DNA from 3 places in the Streptomyces sp. NPDC059256 genome. Region 2 is predicted to be linked to each of the others. Evidence: riboswitches for the same ligand, from Rfam matches in the RefSeq annotation. Region 2 holds a riboswitch; each other region holds the start of a gene.

Region 1 (6,440 bases), on a different contig from region 2:
CAGGGAGCTTGAGTGGACCTAGTGCCCCACTAGGGCTGACGGTCGTGGCCGCACCGCCCGCCAGGGCGGCTCGGGTACCACGACCCGATCCTCTGAACCGTCCGTGTCCATGGCGCGTTCGCCCCATCGATATGGACACGTGGACACGGTCACGGTCGCGGTCACCGCGAGCGGTGGCTCAGATCGTCAGACCCTTGCCGCGCAGCCAGGACAGCGGGTCGATGCCCGAACCACCGGGGGTCTTGACCTCAAGGTGGAGATGCGCGGCGCTGGCATTGCCGGTCGCGCCGACCCGGCCGATCAGCTGGCCCGTGCTCACCTTCGCGCCGGCGCTCACACTCATGGACGACATGTGCGCGTACATGACTTCGGTGCCGTCGTTCAGCTTGAGGATGACGTTGTAGCCGTACGAGTTGGACCAGCCGGCCGACTTGATGGTTCCGCTGGTGACGGCCTTGAGGGGAGTGCCGGTCGAGGCCGCGAGGTCAAGGCCGGTGTGCTGGCCCGAGGACCACATCGGACCGGACTGGCCGTAGCGAGCCGTGATCGTGTACGAGGAGAGGGGGAGCGAGAAGCTCTTGGCCAGCTTGGCCAGGCGCTCGGCCTCGGCCTTCTCCTTGGCTTCCGCTTCGGCCTTCTTCTTCGCATCGGCCGCCTTCTTCGCGGCCTTCTTCTCCGCGAGTTCCTCGGCCTTCTTCGCATCCTGTGCGGCCTTCGCCGCGGCGGCCTTCTCGGCGGCGAGCTTGGCCGCAGCGTCGGCGCTGGCCTGCTGCTGCTCGGCCTGCTGGAGGATGCGGGAGCGCAGTGCCTCTCCGGCACCGGCCTGCCCTGTGCTGACCTCCTGGCCTGCGAGCCCCATCGCCGCGTAGGAGGCGGACTCATCGACCTCCGGAGCGTCCTCGGAGCTCAGGGAGTCGGGAAGGCTCTCGGTGATGGCGTCGGGAAGCGATATGGAGACGGCGGGCTTGTTCTGGGCGGTGGCCATGCCACCGGCACCGACAGCCGCGATCACACCGACGCCGAGCACCGTGGAGCTACGGGCGAATCCGCCCCGCTGCTTCATGACCCGGTGCTTGTGGCGACCGCGCGGCCGGATGGTCTCCGCGGTGGGGTTCCACTCGCCGGTGGAGCGGGCTGCACCCTCTTCGCTGAAGACGCCGGATTTGAACGGTGCTTCCGGGGCAGGACTGTTAGACGCCACTGAGGCGTGCTCCTTTCCTTCCTTCTCGCCTACCGGGTTAGCTGACGGGTTCGGAGCAGGAAGGTCTCCTACGAGCGTCTTCGACCGCGAACTGCACGGCAGAATATGCCCGATTCACCCCAATTAGTGGTTCCCCGGTTCCCTTGCGGAATTCGGCGCATGAGCACGGCGCCGTCCTGACGACGGCTGGGACGACCGCGCTGCGTTATCGAACGTTAATAGACACCAGGACTTTATTCCAAGCTGTTCTGAGTGATCTTTAATCTCTTTGCCACAGACTTACCCGGACACAAGCGGCCGGATTCGGGCGACTTGAACCGGACAAGACGTGCGTCACACCCCTGGCGGTTCGTCAAATGTTATGCGCAGGGCTCCCCTTCAACTACGGAGAGTGCATGGGCTCGTGGTGCCTCTTCCCAGGGCCACCGGAAACAACCCACGGGCCGACGCGTCAACACGTCGAAACCGAGCCACTGAGCAACACCCAGCAACACCCAGCAGCTCCGCACAGCGCAACCGGGCACCCCGGCTACACCGGGTAGAACCGCGTCGCGCCGAGCAGTCGCCCTGATGAAGTCGCGCCAAGCAGTCGCCCTGACCGAACCCGACCCGCGGGTCGCCCCTGAGGGCCGAGAGGGGGCCTCCACGGGCACCCGGGGCTCTCTTAGCCGTGGGCCCGGGCCTTCAGAGGCCACGCCCCCGCCATACCGCACCACCTTCCGCCGGCCGGGCCAGCGCCAGCAGCGCCATATCGTCGAAGCTGCCCCCTCCGGTGTGTCTACGGACATCGTCGAGGAGTGCGTCGAGCAGTTCCCCCGGGCCGACGAACTGCCGTCCCGCCAGCCATACGGCGGGGTCATAGAACGTTCCCGCCCCGTCCCGTGCTTCGGAGAGACCGTCGGTGTAGAGCAGCAGGGTCGCCCCCGGCGGCAGCGGGTACTCCTCCGCCCGATCGGGCCAGGTCCCCAGATCGCCCATCGACAGCGGAAGGGCCGGCTCGGTCGGCGGGAGCCCCTCCAGTAGGCCGTCGGCGTACAGCATCAAGGGCTCGGGGTGCCCTCGGTTCACCATCCGGACGATGCCACCCCCGCGCGGGATCTCCGCCAGCACCGCCGTGGTGAACGTCTCCTTGGCGTCGAGGCTCTCCCGGCGGTTCGCCTCGCGGGTGAGCGCGCGCTCCAGCCGCTGGGTGACGCCCTCCAACGAACTCTCCTGCTCCGCCGCCTCCCGGAAGGCGCCGATGGCCACGGCGACCGTCTCCACGGCGCCCAACCCCTTGCCCCGGACATCTCCCACCACCAGCCGCACACCGTGGGGCGTCTCCTGTACGGCGAAGAGGTCACCACCGATGAAGGCGTCCGCGACGGCGGCCTCGTACCGCGCGGCGACCCGCAGGCCGCCGATGTCCTCGGCGGGTGTGGGCAGCACCGCCCGCTGGGCGGCTTCGGCGATCACTCGGGCGGACGCCAACCGCTCGCTGCTCCGCTGGATGACCCAGTTGATCAGCAGGGCGAGCCCGGAGACCGTGACCACCGTGATCATCTCGGTGTAGGTGGTGGGCTCCAACAGGGTGCGCTTGGCGTAGTGGAGCCCGATCACTCCGGCCAGGGCGGCGCCCCCCGTCAACAGGGTCGCGACCCAGGAGAAGAAGGGTGCGGCAAACAGGGGCGCCGCCGCGAACATGGGTGCGGCGGTGAACATCGGCGGGGTCAGGGCATCGAAGACCACACCGCCGACGATCATCAGAACGGGCAGCGTACGGACGAAGCGCCAGGTGCCCAATCCGAGGTGCTGTTGCTCCTGCTGCCCCAAGACTGTTCTCCTGCCAGGTCCGCCCACGGCTGCGGACACGGCTCCCGCGCCCCCCTCAGGCTGGCTCCAACGGGGGCAGGTGGCGAGCCACCACCGTCCAACCGGGCTAAGCCAGCCACATTCGACCGGCCAGGGAGACGGCCGCCCAAGAGACGACGGGTGCGCCGAAAAGAGAGGGAAACGAAATCCGGAGATGGCAAGAGTTACGAGAAAACGCATTAGCCCGGCACTCAAAAGAGTGCCGGGCTAATGTCTTACTAGTAGCGGGGACAGGATTTGAACCTGCGACCTCTGGGTTATGAGCCCAGCGAGCTACCGAGCTGCTCCACCCCGCGCCGTTGAACACAACCTTACGCTATCCGGAGCAAGATCAACTCCAATTGCGCCGAGGGTCCTCCGCCGCCCCGGACAGGGCCGTCGGGGACGGCGGGATTCCGCCCGCGGTTCACCGGTCTGACCTGATATGCGTACCGAACAGAGTCGCTGATCAGTCGTCGAGATGCCGCTCCCCGTACGCCCTCATCGCATCGCGAACGAACGCCGCGGTCCCCACACCGTGCTGGTCATAGACGGCGGTGAACCGCTCGTCCGCCACATACATGTCACCCAACCCGATGAAGTGGGACTTCGACGGCGCCTCCAGCGCCGAAAGCCAGTCGTACTGCCGCCGGGCAATCGCCTGCGCCGTCTCGCTGTCAGCGGCGAGCCCGTCCTTGAGCGCCCGGGCGAAGTCCTTGGCGATCGTCGTCTGCTGCGCCATGAACTCCCGACGCTCCGCATCGGTCAGGGAACGCCACCACTGATCACCCTTGCGGTACGCGTCCCGTCCCCAGCGCTTGGACACCTCCTGCTCGTACTGCGTGTGGTCAAAGCCGTCGAGCACTTCCTCGGCCATGAGCTCCTCCCCTGACTCGGTCTTGTGGAGAGTGGTCCGCACCGAGGCGATCTGTCGCCCGATGCGTTCGCGTTCCTGCTCCAGCAGCCGCAGATGCGTCCGCAGGGCGGCTGCGGTGTCGCGCTGGCCCTCCAACACCTCGGCGATGGCCGGCAGCCCGAGCCCCAGTTCGCGCAGCAGCAGGATCCGCTGGAGCCGAACGAGCGCGTCCGGACCGTAGTAGCGATAGCCGTTGCTGCCCACGCGGGTGGGTTCCAGCAGCCCCAGCTCGCCGTAGTGCCGCAGGGTGCGGCTCGTCGTCCCGGCGCGCCGGGCGATCTCCTGGATCGACCACTCCATGTCCTGAACGGTAGAACTTGACGTTACGTAAAGGTCAAGCCGGACATCCCACCGTCCTCCCGGATACCCGAAAGCGCGGTCCGAACCTCAGGGTGGGAGTCGGGACGGGGTCAGGACGGGAGCCGGGACGCCCTGGTGAGCAGATAGCGGGCCTCAGGCTCGCTGAGGGTGCGGCCCGCCGCGCGCAGATAGGCCGCCCTGGCCCCTTCGACGTCACCTGACCGCTCCAACAGATGGGCGCGCACGGACTCCAGTCGGTGGTGCCCGGTCAGCCGGTCCTCCAGCACGGCCACCTCGCCCAGCCCCGCCTCGGGTCCGTGCACCATGGCCACCGCCACCGCACGCCCGAGTTCCGCCATGGGCTCGGGGGCGAGCCGTACGAGGACGTCGTACAGCGCGAGGATCTGCGGCCAGTCGGTCGCCTCCGCGCTCTCGGCCTCGTCGTGCAGGGCGGCGATCGCCGCCTGGAGTTGGTAAGGCCCGGCGGGCCCCTGCGACAGGGCCTCCTCAACCAGGGCGATGCCTTCCTCGATGGTCCGCCCGTCCCACAGCGAACGGTCCTGCTCGGCCAGTGGAATGAGGTCACCGTGCCGTCCGGTACGGGCGGCACTACGGGCCTCGGTCAGCAGCATCAGGGCCAGCAGTCCGGTGACCGCCCCCTCCCTGGGCAGCAGCGCGCGCACGGCACGGGTGAGCCGGATCGCCTCCCGGGCGAGGTCGGCGCGGTGCAGGGTGCTGCCCGACGTGGCCGTGTACCCCTCGTTGAAGATCAGATAGAGGACTTGCAGAACGACCGCGAGCCGCTGGCCGCGGTCTTGGGGGCCCGGCTGACGAAAGGGCACGCCCTTGATCTTCTGCTTGGCCCGGCTGATGCGCTGGGCCATCGTCGCCTCGGGCACCAGATGCGCCCGGGCGATCTCCGCGGTGGTCAGTCCGCCGACGGCCCGCAGCGTGAGGGCCACCTGTGCGGTGGGGCTCAGCACGGGATGGCAGCAGAGGAAGAGCAGGGTGAGCGTGTCGTCCTCGATGGGAGCCAGGCTCTCGTCGGGGGGAGCGGTGGTGAACGCATCGCGCGGAGTGAGGCTCGCCGCGGTTTCCTCACGTCGCCGACGGGCTTCGTCGGCCCGGAGGAGGTCCGTCAACTTACGGGAGGCGACCTTGATCAACCAGCCGCGCGGATTGTCCGGCGGCCCCGTCCTGGGCCACTGGATCGCAGCGGCCAACAACGCCTCCTGTACGGAGTCCTCCGCCAGGTCGAAGTGCCCGTACCGCCGTACCAACGCACCGAGGACCTGCGGCGCGTTGAGGCGCAGCAGGTCCTCGGTATCCGGAGAACGTCTCATCCCGTTGTGACTAGCACACATCGCCTCCGCCGGCGTCCTGGATGGGGCGGATGACCACGGGGTAGACCGGAATGCCCGCGGGCTCGGGACAGCGGGCCACCCGCTCGGCGATCTCGGTCACCCGCTCAAGGCTCTCGCAGTCCACCACCCAGTAGCCGGCGAGGACCTCCTTCGTCTCACCGTACGGGCCGTCGGTGATGACGGGGCGCCCGTCGGCACCGAGGCTGACGTGCCGGGTCTGCGCAGGCTCGGTCAGTCCCTGGGAGTCGACCAGCTCGCCGGATTCGGACAGATCGTTGCTGATGGCGCCCATGTACTCGAACATCGCTTGGAGGTCCTGCTCGTTCCAGGCCGGGCTGTGCGGGGATGCCTTGCCCCCCATGGCCTCGTAGTCGACCTGGGCACCTTGGACCATCACCAGATACTTCATGACGCCACTCCTTGGGGGAACGGGCCGCCCTGGCCGGGCGACTCTCGTAGGAGACGTCGGAGCCGACCACGGGTTCTCGACAGGTCCCGGGAAGAAAGTTCAAAGAACTTTTCCCGGCGACCCGGCCGCCCAGTGGTCCGGTGGTCCGTCTGGCAGTCCCGTCGGCGAAGGGCGCGCTGGGAGGGGCCGGGGCGCCCCGCTACTGGACAGCGCCGGCGACCTGGGCCACCGGGTCCAGCAGGGGAGCGAGGTGCTGGGGCACCGTCATCAGTTGGTTCAGCTGGTTGAGCTCCTTCAGCTGGTCGAGCTGCCCCAGCGAGGTGGAGCCGCCGGCCGTCTGCTCGTCGACAGCGACCGCGGCTGACGCACCGGACACGGCCATGGCGGAGGCACCGGCGGCGAGGGCAACTGCGGTGAGGA
Region 2 (6,440 bases):
CAGAGCGTGATCTGCGAGGTGGAGACCGTCTGTCTCGGCCAGGCAGTCTCCACGGCAGCCCTCCTGCTCGCCTCCGGCACGCCGGGCAGGCGCATGGCCCTCCCCGGAGCCCGGGTCGTTCTGAAGCAGCCCTCATCGGAGGGAGAGCAGCACGGCCAGTTCTCGGACCTCGACATCCAGGCGAAGGAACTCCTGCGGCAGCAGTCGCAGTTGACCGCACTGATGGCGCGCCACACCGGCCGGGAGCCGGCACGGGTCGCAGAGGATCTGGAACGGGACGCCTTCTTCACCGCGACCGCCGCCCAGGAGTACGGATTCGTCGACCACGTCATCATGAATCGCGGAGCCACCCCGTCCGGGCCCGGAAGCCGGTGACCACGATGGTTCCGGAACTACCTCCGCTGCCCGCCCTCACCCGCGCCGAGGGCCAGTTCATCGACGCCTACCTCGCCGTCGTGGATCAGGTCGGACGCATCAACCCCGCCCGTTCCACCCATACCTATGGGGCGCTGCGTGCCGCGCAGGCACTGGTCTCCGGGGCCGTCGCCCTCAAGGACGCGCTGACCGTGATGCACCAAAGGGGCGAGAGTGACGTCCATGTGCAGACGCTCGCCCGCGCGCTGCGCGTCCTCGACGGCGAACGCAGATCACTTCGAGTGACTTTGCCCCCTTCCGTAACTCCTAACGACCCCTGACGACGGGCCGGAACGAACTCCGCCCAGACCGTCAACCGCCAAAGGAGTAGTGGTTGAGCTACCCCATTTGAAGTACGCGCATGAGAGCCAGCAGCTACGGTCGAGTTGCGCACAAGGATGACGCGTCGAACGGAATGCCTTATTCCGGTGCTGGTACGGGCATCCTCACCTGTCGAGGGCCGATCGCGCGGCGAGCATGTCCACCCGATCAGACCAATGGTGTGAAAACTCACATATCGCCGTTTCCGCTCGGCAATTTGACAGGCCGTGGGTCAAGATCCCTGGGACGACAAGCCCCCGTCACCTCGGCGGGGCAGCCCGGGCGGACGCCGAGTCCTGCCGCCGCCGGGGCGACTGGTCGACAGGAGTGCTTCGGCAGGAGTGGAGGACCCAAGCAGTACGGGGCGCCCGGAAATTCCGGACGTTCCTTGGGGTGAAGCCGCGCAAGCGGCCGGGCACCTTCGTCCGCCCGAACCCGACAGGTCATCCTTCACAGGCGGCTGACGAAGGGTCGCGCATGAGTGCGCAGAACAACGTCCCGTTCCTGCTGGGTCGGGCGGGAGCGGTATCCGCTCTCACCCTCGCCGCTCTCGGAGGGTCGCTGCTCGTACCGGGCGGCACACCCGAGGCACACGCCGCGTCGAGCCACGCGGGCAAGGCACTGAAGGTGGCGGCATCCAAGAAGGGCGCCCCTTACAAGTACGGCGCAGTAGGACCGTCCCGTTTCGACTGCTCGGGGCTGACGCTCTACTCGTACAAGAAGGCCGGCAAGAAGCTCCCCCGTACCGCACAGCAGCAGTACAACAAGACGCGCCGCATCTCCGCGTCCGCGCGCCAGGCCGGCGACCTGGTGTTCTTCTACTCCGGCCGGAACGTCTACCACGTGGGCATCTATGCCGGTAAGGGAAAGATCTGGCACTCCCCCAAGACGGGGTCCTGGGTGAAGTTGGACAAGATCTGGTCCAAGAGCGTCAAGTACGGCCGCGTGGGGTGACGATCCCGCGCTGAGTCCTGGTACTCGATCCGCGCCGGCCCCGGGTGTGGCCCCCGGCGGTCGGCGCGGAGCTCTGTCAGGTCAACGGCTGGAAGCGGACGCCGGCACCGGACACCGGCACCGGACACCGAGTCCGGCGGACCCCACGCAACCGAGCCGTCCTCATCGCGCGGTCGACGTCAACCGGGCACCGAGGCGGTCCAAGGAAGGGCGACCCACACCGTCTTGCCCCCCTCGTCCGTCGGAGTGACGTGCAGCTTTCCGCCGAACTCCGCGATGAGGGTGCGCACGATCACCATGCCTCGGCCGTTGTCCTGCCGTACGGCGGCGGGAAGCCGTTGCGGCCAGCGCGGATGACTGTCCGTCACCCCCACCATCAGCTCCTCTTCCCGCGCCAACCTCAGTTCCAGCGTGAAGGTGGGCGACTGGCCGAAGGTGTGCTGCACGGCGTTGGTCGTCAGCTCCGAGACGATCAGCCGGACGGTGTCCACTTCGCCGCTCCGTGCCGGCAGGCCCCACTCGGTCACGATGTCGATGGCGAACTTTCGCGCCACCGACACCGAGGCGGGATCGCTCGGCAGAGTGACGGATGCTTCCTGGTGATCTGCCATGGCGATGCTTCCCTTTCCCACCGCGGCCGGGCTCCGACTCGAAGCGGAGGGATGCTTGAGCGGCCACGGACTGCGCTGCCGTCAGAGTGCCACTCATCGTGCCGCGAGGGGGGCCGATCCCCCAAGATATGCATATATCTGTCGCTCAATACGGTGAACTCTGCGACGCGAGACCGTATTTTGCGACGCGCAGGGACTTTGATCTCGGGCGGACCACACGGCCCGTACAGATCAACCGGAAGGAGCGTCCATGCGTCAAGGACCCGTGGTGCGCCGCCGCCAATTGGGCGAGGAACTCCGCAAGCTGCGCTTGGCGTCCGGACTCACCAGTCGTCGCGCCGGAGAACTCGCCGACTGGCACCAGTCGAAGGTGAGCCGCATCGAGACGGGGGCCAGCGGCGTCAAACCGGACGACGTCAGATTGCTGCTCGACCTCTACACCGTGACCGACCCCCAGTTGCGCACCCTCCTGGAGACCCTGGCGGGGGCCGCTGACGGGGGCGGCGGAGGCTGGTGGCACACCTACCGCAGCGTGCTTCCGCCCGAGTACCGCGACTTCATCAGTCTGGAGTCCCAGGCGAACCGGGTGCGTTCGATGGAGACGTCCGTGGTGCCGGGGCTGCTCCAGACCGCCGAGTACGCCCGGGCGATCACCCGAGCGACCCTGGAAGAGCTGCCCGAGAACACCGTCAACCAGTTGGTCGAGGTGCGGATGACGCGCCAGGCGGTCCTACGGCGGGACGATCCCCTTGAGTTGAGCGTGATCCTCGACGAGGCCGCGCTGCGGCGCGAGATCGGCGGTACCCGGGTGATGAAGGAACAGCTGCGGGTACTGGCGGACTGGGCCGTGCTCCCCCATGTCCGGCTCCAGGTCATGCCGTTTTCGGCCGGGGAGTATGTGGGCCTGGCCGGTTCTTTCGTTATCTTCTCTTTCTCGACCACTTCTGATCTGGATGTGGTCGTTCTCGACCATCTCGCGAGTAGCCTTCATATCGAACGGGCAGAGGATCTGGCGGTGTACGGGACCGCGTTCGCAACGATGCAGACGCTCGCCCTGTCACCGGTCGAATCCTTGGATCTCATCGCCGGCATCCGCGTCGGCGCATAGGGAGGCTCCATGTCCAATCACATCGACCACCCCGGCTTAGCCTGGCGGCGCAGCAGTCACAGCACGGCGGCGAACAACTGTGTCGAGGCCGCCCGACTGCCCGACCGCACCCTTTCCGTACGGGACTCCAAAGACGTGGCCCGTGAAGCTCTGCACTTCTCCCCGCAGGCGTGGTACCGGTTCCTGATCGCCGTGGAGGCGGACAGCATCAACTGACGGCGTCCCGTGCGCGAAGCGGAGCGGTCCGCGCGATCGTGTCCACCGCCCAGGCGATCTGCTCATCGGTCAGATCGGCGCGAGCCGTCAGTCTGATCCGGGAGACACCGTCCGGGACCGACGGCGGACGGAAACAGCCCACCGCGAGACCCGCCCTTCGGCACTCGGCCGCCCACTCCACCGCCGACCGTGGCGACGGCGCCTTGATCGAGACCACTGCGGCGTCGGGGCGTACGGCCGTCAGACCCCGTGCCGTCAACAGACGGTGCAGGGCCTCGGCGACCGTACGCACCCGACCGGCCAGCTCCGGTGTCCGCTCCAGCAGCCGGACGGACGCCAACGCGGCACCGGCAGCGGCGGGCGCGAGCCCGGTGTCGAAGATGAAGGTCCGCGCGGTGTTGATCAGATGGGCGATGACATCGGCCGGCCCGAGGACCGCACCGCCCTGGCTCCCGAGGGCCTTGGAGAGGGTGAGCGTGGCGACCACCCCTCGTTCACCCGCGATCCCCGCGGCGTTCAGCGCACCCCGACCTCCGGCGCCGAGGACTCCGAAGCCATGGGCGTCGTCGACGAGGAGGGCCGCGCCCCGCGAACGACAGATCGCCGCGAGGTCGACGAGTGGTGCGGCGTCGCCGTCCACGGAGAACACCGCATCGGTGACCACCAGCGCCCGCCCGTCGCCGTGCGCCTCCAGTGCCGTACGCACGGCCCGAGGATCCGCGTGCGGCACGACCGCTGTCCGGGCGCGTGAGAGCCGACAGCCGTCCACTATGGAGGCGTGGTTGCCCGCGTCCGAGACGAGCAGGGAACCACTCGCGGTCAGTGCCGTGAGCGCGGCGAGATTGGCGGCGTAGCCGGAGGACAGGACGAGGGCAGCCTCGAACCCGCAGAAGGAGGCGAGTGCGCCTTCGAGTTCGGCGTGGAGTTCGGTGCTGCCGGTGACCAGCCGCGATCCGGTGGCACCCGCGCCCCAGCGGTGCGCTGCCGAGGCAGCCGCCCCGGTCACCTCAGGGTGGCGGGTCAAGCCCAGGTAGTCGTTGCCCGCGAGGTCCACCAGGTCGGTGTCGAGGGCCCGGGGACGGAGCGTACGGGTCAGCCCCGTGCGCTCCCGGTCGATGGACTCCTCGTCGATCCAGCCGAACGGGTCCTGAGTGATCATGACGGTCGGGTCCTTCGCTAGGCCGTGCGCGGGCCCTTTTGTAGGCAGCGCACAGACCTTAACTGGGCCCCCACCTGGAACGAGTGTGGTCATGCACACACCTCGGCAAGGGTCTGTTGTGGGGTTCGGCCTTTCCCCTGGGCTGCCCCGTGCGTCAGGATCTGCGCCATGGACCTGCTGAAGACGCTGGTGGAGAAGGGGCTGCGGCGCGAGCTGCCGACCCGTGAAGAGGCCCTCGCCGTACTGTCGTCCACGGACGACGAGCTGCTCGACGTGGTGGCCGCAGCCGGCCATGTGCGCCGCCAGTGGTTCGGCCGCCGGGTGAAACTGAACTACCTCGTCAACCTCAAGTCGGGGCTCTGCCCGGAGGACTGCTCGTACTGTTCACAGCGGCTCGGGTCCAAGGCGGAGATCCTCAAGTACACCTGGCTGAAGCCGGACGAGGCTGCGGGGGCGGCGGCGGCCGGCGTCGCCGGGGGCGCCAAGCGGGTCTGCCTGGTCGCGAGCGGGCGCGGTCCGACGGACCGGGACGTCGACCGGGTCTCCCGGACCATCGAAGCGATCAAGGAGCAGAACGAGGGCGTCGAGGTCTGCGCCTGTCTCGGTCTGCTGTCGCAGGGCCAGGCGGAGCGGTTGCGGGACGCCGGCGCCGATGCGTACAACCACAACCTCAACACGTCCGAAGGCACCTACGGACAAATCACCACCACCCACACCTATGAGGACCGGGTGGACACCGTCCAACAGGCTCAGGCCGCGGGTCTGTCGGCGTGCTCCGGTCTGATCGCCGGCATGGGAGAAAGCGATCAGGACCTGGTCGACGTGGTCTTCGCACTGCGCGAGCTCGACCCCGACTCGGTGCCGGTCAACTTCCTCATCCCCTTCGAGGGCACCCCCCTGGCGAAGGAGTGGAACCTCACCCCGCAGCGCTGCCTCCGCATCCTCGCCATGGTCCGGTTCGTCTGCCCGGACGTGGAAGTGCGGTTGGCCGGTGGGCGCGAGGTCCATCTGAGGTCCCTCCAGCCGCTCGCCCTGCACCTGGTGAACTCCATCTTCCTCGGCGACTACCTGACGAGCGAGGGCCAGGCGGGCCAGGCCGATCTGGACATGATCGCGGACGCCGGCTTCGAGGTGGAGGGCGCGGGGACGACCACACTGCCCGAGCACCGGGCGGGCGGCTGCGGTTCGGTCTGCGGCAGTGCCTCAACCTCGGAAGAGACCGCTTCGATCGACGGCGGTACGACGGTCCCGGAAGAGACGCCAGCGGGCTGTGGCAGCGCGGCGCCGTCGGGGGAATCGGCCACCGGATGCGGGGGCGGCGCGCCGTGCGGATCCGAGCCGCAATCCCCGCCCGCGGCCCAGGCAGACCCGTCCGGGGTACCCGTACCGCGTACGGACCTGGTCACCGTTCGCCGTCGCGGCGCCGGCACGGATCTCGCGCCCAATGCCTGAGCCCCGTCCGTTCGGCCTCGCCCCGGGACCGCTGTCGGCGGGCGAACTGGTGGCGCTGGATCGCGCCCATGTCTGGCACCCGTACGGCCCCATGCCCGGGCGCGCCGATCCCCTCATCGTGGAATCGGCTTCCGGGGTGCGCCTGCGCCTGATGGAACCCGCCCACGGCCACGATGAACTGATCGACGGGATGTCGTCGTGGTGG
Region 3 (6,440 bases), on a different contig from region 2:
CCTCGTCGACCTCGTCGTACGAGAATCGGGCGTACTCTTCTACGCGCCCTGGCGCGAGGACCCCCGCCCCCCGGGCGGGCTGCTGCACGGTGTGTACGCACACATGGGAGTGGCTCAGTTCTGGCGACGGCAGCGCCGGGCGTCGTTGGACAGAGCAACCGCCTGGCGGGCTGTGGTGGAGTTCGCGCGGTGGCGGGACGCCGCCAAGGAGGCCAACGAGACGCTGTTGGCGGGCGGATGTCTCACCGAAGCCGGGCGGAGGTTCGCCGAGCAGATGCGCAGCACACTCGCGGAACTGGCCCGGGAGCCGGTACCTCGTGCGGCGATGGCACGGGCGAGGGAACTCGGTGATGAGCACCGCGATCGCTGGCTCCTCGACCACGGTGCGCGGTGGTGAGGACTGCGGACTCCACTGCCCGGCGGCCAACTCGTCCTGCCTGCACCGGCAGGTGACTGCGCATGCGTGTCCTGTGGGTGTCGGCGTGGGAAACGCAGCGAGGCCCTGGAACCCGTGACAAGACGGATTCCAGGGCCTCAGCTGAGCAGTCTTCAATGAGCTGATGAAGCCTCAATAGGCGACCTAGTAGGCCCCGAAGACATTGTCGATCGAACCGTATCGGTCAGCTGCGTAGTTGCATGCGGCCGTGATGTTGGCGACCGGGTCATAGCTGTTTGTCGAAGTTCCGGGAACGTGGTAGGCGCGGAACGTCGGGTCAATGACCTGGAGGAGACCCTTGGAAGGGGTTCCGGCTATCGCGTTGGAGTCCCAGTTGTTGATCGCCAGAGGGTTGCCCGACGATTCACGAATGATGTTCCGGTGAATTCCCTCGTAGGTTCCCGGAATGCCGTGCTCGGCCATGACGGCAAGGGATTCCTTGATCCAGCCGTCGAGGTTGTTGGCGTAGGTCACAGCCGCGGCCGGGGCGCTGTACGCCACGGGCTCGGCAGCGATCGTGGCCGTCTTGGCAGTGCTTTCCGGGGCCTTGCTGCCGACCTTGCCAAGAGAGAGCTTGAGACCGGGGTGGATCAGCGAGGGATCGTCGCCGACGGCCTCGCGGTTCTGCTCGTACAGGCTCTCCCAGCCGCCGCTCAGCTGGTGGTCCGCCGCGATCTGGGAGAGGGAGTCACCCGCGACCACGGAGTACGTCTTGGCGGTGACCTGCTTGCTGACCTGCTGCTGGGCGATGACTGCCGGGGCGGCCTTGGTGCTGGTCGGCTGAGCCGCGTGGGCGGTGGCCGTGCCCAGGGCGGGGATGGCGAGCAGGGCCCCGCTTGCCCCGAGGACCATGAGGCCCTTGGCGATTGAACTGTTCTGCGGGCGGCGGTGCTTACCGAATGCAGGCATGGCGAATTTCCTCTCCGTCGCCTGCGAGGTGAGCTGTCGGATTCGGGCTGGAGATGCCCGGTCGCACACTGCGCGACTTCACCCCAAGCCGTTCCATTGCTGGACGGCGACTTACCTGGTTCCCCCGCTCCTGCCATACGTGAGTGAGTGGGATTTATTGGACGGTGGCAGGATTCGGCGGTCCGTCCGGATTCGAGGATGACCGTAGACGAGAGAACGGGAATGGAACAAGACTCGAATTCCGTTCGGATGGCTATTGGATCATTTCCTGCCTCGGAGCTCTCCCTTTTGGGATTTCGCCCGGATGCTCAACTTTCCTTCTGTGAAGGCGTTGTGGGGTTGCTAGGAAAGATCAATTCTTTGCCCTGCGTGACCCAAGTCACGCAATTTCTCGTTACCTGATAGAGATGATCCTTTGCGGGGCTTGCCCATTCAGTGTGGCGAGAGCCCTTAAGAGGGCAATTCAGACTTAATGGGGCAGATTCTTCGCGTCGTACGGGTGTGGCGTCGTGGCGGCGGGGGCTGGCGAGCAGGTGCGTGTCAGTGGCCCGACTCGATCCGGCAGGAAGTCTCGACGTCGCTCTGCGGGCGTCGGTCAGTCGCCTGTCGGCGGGGAGGGGCGGCGGCTCGTGGGGGTGTCCCGCCCGTCGCGCGGTGTGGGAACGGGTATGGGCGGGCAGCGCCGGCAGGTGGTCTGAATCCCGGACGGTCGAGCGGGCCGATGGGTCGGTGGCGGGAGTGGGCCGCGCCGGTGGTGGGGGCGTTGAAGTGCCGGCAGCCCCTCGTGGGCTGCTAACCCTCCGGGTGCTCGGTTCGAGGGTCGGCGTCCATGGTGGCCCTCAGCTGGGCGAGGATGCCTTGGAGTCGGTCGAGTAGCTCGGGTGGGTGCTCGGCCAGGATGGCGTCCTGTCGTGCGTTCACGGACTCGAAGAAGGACCGGGCGAGCTCTTTCGACTGGACGCTGGCGCGCAGGGTGACGATGCGGCGGTCGCTGTGCTCGCGGGAACGCGAGATGTAGCCCGCGCGTTCCAGGCGGTTCAGCAGGGTGGTCATGGCGCCCGATGTCAGGGAGATACGCCTGCTGAGCAGGGCGGGAGACAGCGGTGTGCCGGACTCCTCGGCCGAGGCGATCTCCAGCAGGGCGAAGGCGTCCGTGGAGTGCACGCCCAACGTCACGGCGAAGCGCCGGCCGAGTTCGGTGAAGCTCGCGCCGTAGGCGCGGAGCTCCTCCGCCAGTCGTTCCCGCTGGGCCGCGACACCGTCGGGCGTCATCGACTCCTCCATCGAGGCGCCTCCTCTGCTTCCTCGCGCCGACGAGCCATGACGACGCATTGACAACCTATCGTCGATCACATTACCTTCACCGCGAAGTTACTTTACGGTGGAGGTATCTAGTGGTTGCTCCTTCTTCCCCCGCCCGGCGTTGGCTCGGTCTGATCGCCATCGCGGCCGGTGTGGCCCTCATCGTGGTCGACACCACGATCGTCAATGTGATCGTCCCGCCGATGATCGAGGACATCGGCATCAGCTCGGTCCAGGTGCAGTGGATCCAGGAGTCCTACGCCATCGTCCTCGCGGCGCTGCTCCTGCTGGCGGGACGGTTCGCCGACCTCCTGGGTGCGCGTCGCGTCTTCATCGCGGGTGTGGTGGTGTTCGGCGCCACCAGCGTGGTGGCGGGGCTGGCGCCCACCGGTGAATGGTTGATCCTGGCCCGATTCCTCCAAGGGGTCGGCGCGGCCATGATCCTGCCCACCTCCCTGGCCCTACTGAACGCCACCTTCACGGGCAAGGAACGTGGGCAGGCGTTCGCCGTCTGGGGGTCGACCATCGGCGCCGCCGCCGCACTCGGCCCGCTGTTGGGCGGATGGCTCGCCGAGCACGCTTCGTGGCGGTGGGCCTTCGGCATCAACGTCCCCCTCTCGGCACTGATCGTGGCGGGTGCCTTCGCCTGGCTCGCCCCCTCGCCGCGCAGCCGTGGCCGGGTGGACGCGCTGAGTGGAGCGCTGTCCGTACTCGGGGTCGGGCTGTTGGCCTTCGGGCTCGTCGAAGGACGGACCTACGGCTGGATTACCGTCATTCGACCGCTGGAGATGTGGGGTTTCTCGTGGTCGAGTGGCCCCTCGCCCGCGCTGCTGGCGCTGGTGCTCTCGGTTCTGGTGCTCCAGGTCTTCTTCCGCAGGCAGAAGGCGCTCACTCGGGGCGACGGTGCGGGCGCCCTGATGGACGTCCGACTGTTCTCGATCGCCTCGTTCCGCAACGGCAATGTCGTCACCGTGATCATCGGGCTCGGTGAGTTCGGCATCATCGCGGTGCTCCCGCTCTGGCTCCAGTTCACCCTGGGGTACAGCGCGCTCCAAGCGGGGCTCGCCCTGGTCCCCCTTGCGGTGGGCAGTTTTGTGGCGAGCGGGGCGAGCTTCGGTATGACTGCCAAGGTCTCGCCGCTGGACCAGGTGCGCATCGGTCTGGTGTTGGAGGTGGTCGCGCTGGCTTGGCTCGGGCTGATGGCCGCCACGGATAGCTCATGGTGGTCCATCGCGCTGGTCCTCTTCCTGTACGGCATCGGCGTGGGCTTCGCCACGGCCCAGGTCACCCATGTCGTACTTGCCGAGGTTCCCGAGCGCAGTGCCGGACAGGCATCGGGTATGCAGAGCGCCTTCCGCGAACTCGGGGCGGCCCTGGGCATCGCCGTGCTCACCACGGTCTTCTTCACCACACTCAGTGCAGATCTACGGGCCAGTCTCACGCGCATCGAGGTGCCTGCCGCGCAGGCCGAGGAGTTCACCCGGGCCGTCACCGACAGTGCGGGAGCGGCGATCGGGCCCCTCGCGGCGGATCCGCGGACCGCTGCGGTCGCCGACGCGGCCGATGCCGCGATGACCTTGAGCATCTCCATCGGCAGCTATGTCGCGGCCGGATTGATTGCGCTCGGGTTGGTGGCGACCGTGCTCATCTCCCCTGCGCGACCGACGCGGGCCGTCCGGGAGCGCGCGGACACGGTGCGGAGCTGACTCCCGGCTCCCGTGTGTGGGGCGGGACCTCCGTGGTGGAACGGCGCCCCCTCGGGCTCTGCGCAGTGGGCGTCAGCCCAGGCGGGTGCCCGTACGCCCGAGGATGTGGGGCGGCGCGGAGATACCCGCATTGAGTGTGGAATCCGGCTGCGGCTCGCCGAAGGTGGTCACCAACGGCAGGGTGCCCGCCCACAGGCCGAGTGCGGCGTCCGGCCCGTCCCCGTCGTCCGGGTCTCCGGTACGGATCTTCACGGAGGCTTCCGCCAGGGAGAGGGCGAGGAGCGTGGTGGCGGCGAGCTCCTTCTTGTTGGGGCGGCGGGCGTAGTCCCACTGGCCGGGAGTGGCCTGCTCCGTCAGACATCGCAGGCCGGCCAGCTTCTCCTCGGGATCCACGACCACACGCGGTACGCCGTAGATCATGGCGCTGCGGTAGTTCACACCGTGCTCGAACACCGACCGGGCCAGTACCAGACCGTCCACCTGGGTGACCGTGACGCAGACGCTCGCATCCGGCGCGGCTATGAGGCTCCGGCTGGCGACGGAGCCGTGGAAGTACAGATGGAGGCCGTCAGCTCCGTACACGGTCGGCACGACCATCGTCTGACCGTCGAGGACCACACCGAAGTGGCACATGAAGCCCGAGCTCAACAGGGAGTCCAGAGCCTGGCGGTCGTTGCTCCCCTGGTCCCGCAGTCGGCGATGGCGGGTGCGTTCGGTCGTGGGCAGCTCGGGCGGCAGCGGGCTCTGCGTCACATCGGCTCTTTCATCGGACCGGATGGGCGGGCTCCTTGGCGGAGCCCGAAGGGTAGGGGCGACCTCTACTCTTTCGGTCAGATGCTAACGATATCGCTTGAGAATTTTCTAGATACAGTGGTAAATCGAAGCCAAGAATCGCTGAAACAACGAAATCCGTTGTCCCTGAGGTGGTCGCGAAGCTGCCGGGGAAGCCCGACGGTGGCCGGAGAGTAGATGCCTCCGGCCACCGTCGGTGTGCGGGTGATGCCTCAGAAGTACAACTTCCAGCTGTCGATGTACCCTGCCGCTCCCTCGTAGGGCCCCTGGGTCGCCCGGAGTTTCCAGACGCCGTTGGCGACCTCCGCGGAGGCGTCGACGGCGACCGTGCCCTGGTAGAGGTTCGGTCCTTCGATCCCGCCGTACGCACCCGCGATGGGGTAGACGGTCCCGTCGGGGGCGATCAGTTCCAGACTCGCCGAGTTGGCCAGCATGAGGTTCGTGTCGATCGTCAGGATGTTGGGGGCGTTGCCCGGTACCCCGCTGACCGTGATGGAGGAGGCAGCCTGGGCAGGGGTGCCGGTGAGGGGGTGGTCGGTGATGTTCTCGAACTCGGGCCCGGGGGGCCTCGGGGTCGGGTTCCCCGAGCGCTGGCCCACGTTCACCGCTCCCCAGGCATCCGTCACCCGCTGGTGGACCGTGGAGCCTGCTCCGTACAGATCGGCGGCGGCGGCGAGGGTCGCGGTACGTGCCCCCGCGTAGTTGGTGGTCGAGGTCATATAGACGGTGAGCGCCCGGTACCAGATCCGTTCGGCCGCGGCCCGGCCGATCCGGGCGACCGGCAGTCCGTCGTGCGTGGGGCTGTCGTACTGGACCCCGTTGACGGTCTTTGCGCCGCTGCCCTCGGACAGCAGGTAGAACCAGTGATTGGCCGGACCCGCCGTGTACCAGTCACGCCGGCCCGAGTCGATGCGGGGGTGCCAGTAGTCCGTGTGCATCGCGGTCTTGGACGGCCGGTCCATGTTGCGGACCATCCAGGGCCAACCCGTCGTGTCGACCTTCTCCTTGATGATGTAGTCGCCCGGGTCATGGTCGTTGTCCGCGTGGAACTCCACCGCGGTGGCGAAGATGTCACTGCTCGCCTCCGCCAGGCCGCCCGCCTCGCCGAAGTAGTACAGCTTCGCGGTCTGGGCGGTGAGGCCGTGTGCCCACTCGTGTGCGGTCACGTCGAGGGAGGTGTGCGGCGCGGTGCCGCCGTCGCCGTGGGTCACACAGAAACAGGAGTCCTGCCAGAACGCGCTGCGGTAGTCGGTTCCGTAGTGGATCCGGGAGGTTCCGCCGTCCCCGTCGTTTCG

Evidence for each region. Region 2 has a riboswitch for cyclic di-AMP ahead of ACFXJL_RS21465 (C40 family peptidase). Riboswitches for the same ligand answer to the same signal wherever they lie in the genome.
Region 1: it holds a riboswitch for cyclic di-AMP, as region 2 does, so the genes downstream of both, ACFXJL_RS04590 (M23 family metallopeptidase) here and ACFXJL_RS21465 (C40 family peptidase) in region 2, are expected to answer to the same signal.
Region 3: it holds a riboswitch for cyclic di-AMP, as region 2 does, so the genes downstream of both, ACFXJL_RS25015 (transglycosylase SLT domain-containing protein) here and ACFXJL_RS21465 (C40 family peptidase) in region 2, are expected to answer to the same signal.

The regions. Positions count from the first base shown of each region.
Region 1 covers NZ_JBHYZO010000002.1:21,269-27,708, forward strand. Annotated here, with positions in the region: gene ACFXJL_RS04590 (M23 family metallopeptidase) at 179-1,201, opposite strand; cyclic di-AMP (ydaO/yuaA leader) riboswitch at 1,213-1,369, opposite strand; gene ACFXJL_RS04595 (PP2C family protein-serine/threonine phosphatase) at 1,886-3,013, opposite strand; tRNA gene ACFXJL_RS04600 (tRNA-Met) at 3,275-3,348, opposite strand; gene ACFXJL_RS04605 (MerR family transcriptional regulator) at 3,501-4,247, opposite strand; gene ACFXJL_RS04610 (RNA polymerase sigma factor) at 4,358-5,590, opposite strand; gene ACFXJL_RS04615 (YciI family protein) at 5,601-6,020, opposite strand; gene ACFXJL_RS04620 (hypothetical protein) at 6,220-6,440, opposite strand, start outside.
Region 2 covers NZ_JBHYZO010000009.1:172,218-178,657, reverse strand. Annotated here, with positions in the region: gene ACFXJL_RS21475 (ATP-dependent Clp protease proteolytic subunit) at 1-375, shown strand, start outside; gene ACFXJL_RS21470 (hypothetical protein) at 381-695, shown strand; cyclic di-AMP (ydaO/yuaA leader) riboswitch at 1,054-1,209, shown strand; gene ACFXJL_RS21465 (C40 family peptidase) at 1,213-1,689, shown strand; gene ACFXJL_RS21460 (ATP-binding protein) at 1,869-2,300, opposite strand; gene ACFXJL_RS21455 (helix-turn-helix transcriptional regulator) at 2,551-3,408, shown strand; gene ACFXJL_RS21450 (DUF397 domain-containing protein) at 3,418-3,624, shown strand; gene ACFXJL_RS21445 (8-amino-7-oxononanoate synthase) at 3,617-4,783, opposite strand; gene bioB (biotin synthase BioB) at 4,952-6,235, shown strand; gene ACFXJL_RS21435 (adenosylmethionine--8-amino-7-oxononanoate transaminase) at 6,228-6,440, shown strand, end outside.
Region 3 covers NZ_JBHYZO010000013.1:128,605-135,044, reverse strand. Annotated here, with positions in the region: gene ACFXJL_RS25020 (HEXXH motif domain-containing protein) at 1-397, shown strand, start outside; gene ACFXJL_RS25015 (transglycosylase SLT domain-containing protein) at 581-1,345, opposite strand; cyclic di-AMP (ydaO/yuaA leader) riboswitch at 1,349-1,505, opposite strand; gene ACFXJL_RS25010 (MarR family transcriptional regulator) at 2,138-2,629, opposite strand; gene ACFXJL_RS25005 (DHA2 family efflux MFS transporter permease subunit) at 2,740-4,353, shown strand; gene ACFXJL_RS25000 (pyridoxamine 5'-phosphate oxidase family protein) at 4,426-5,106, opposite strand; gene ACFXJL_RS24995 (M4 family metallopeptidase) at 5,358-6,440, opposite strand, start outside.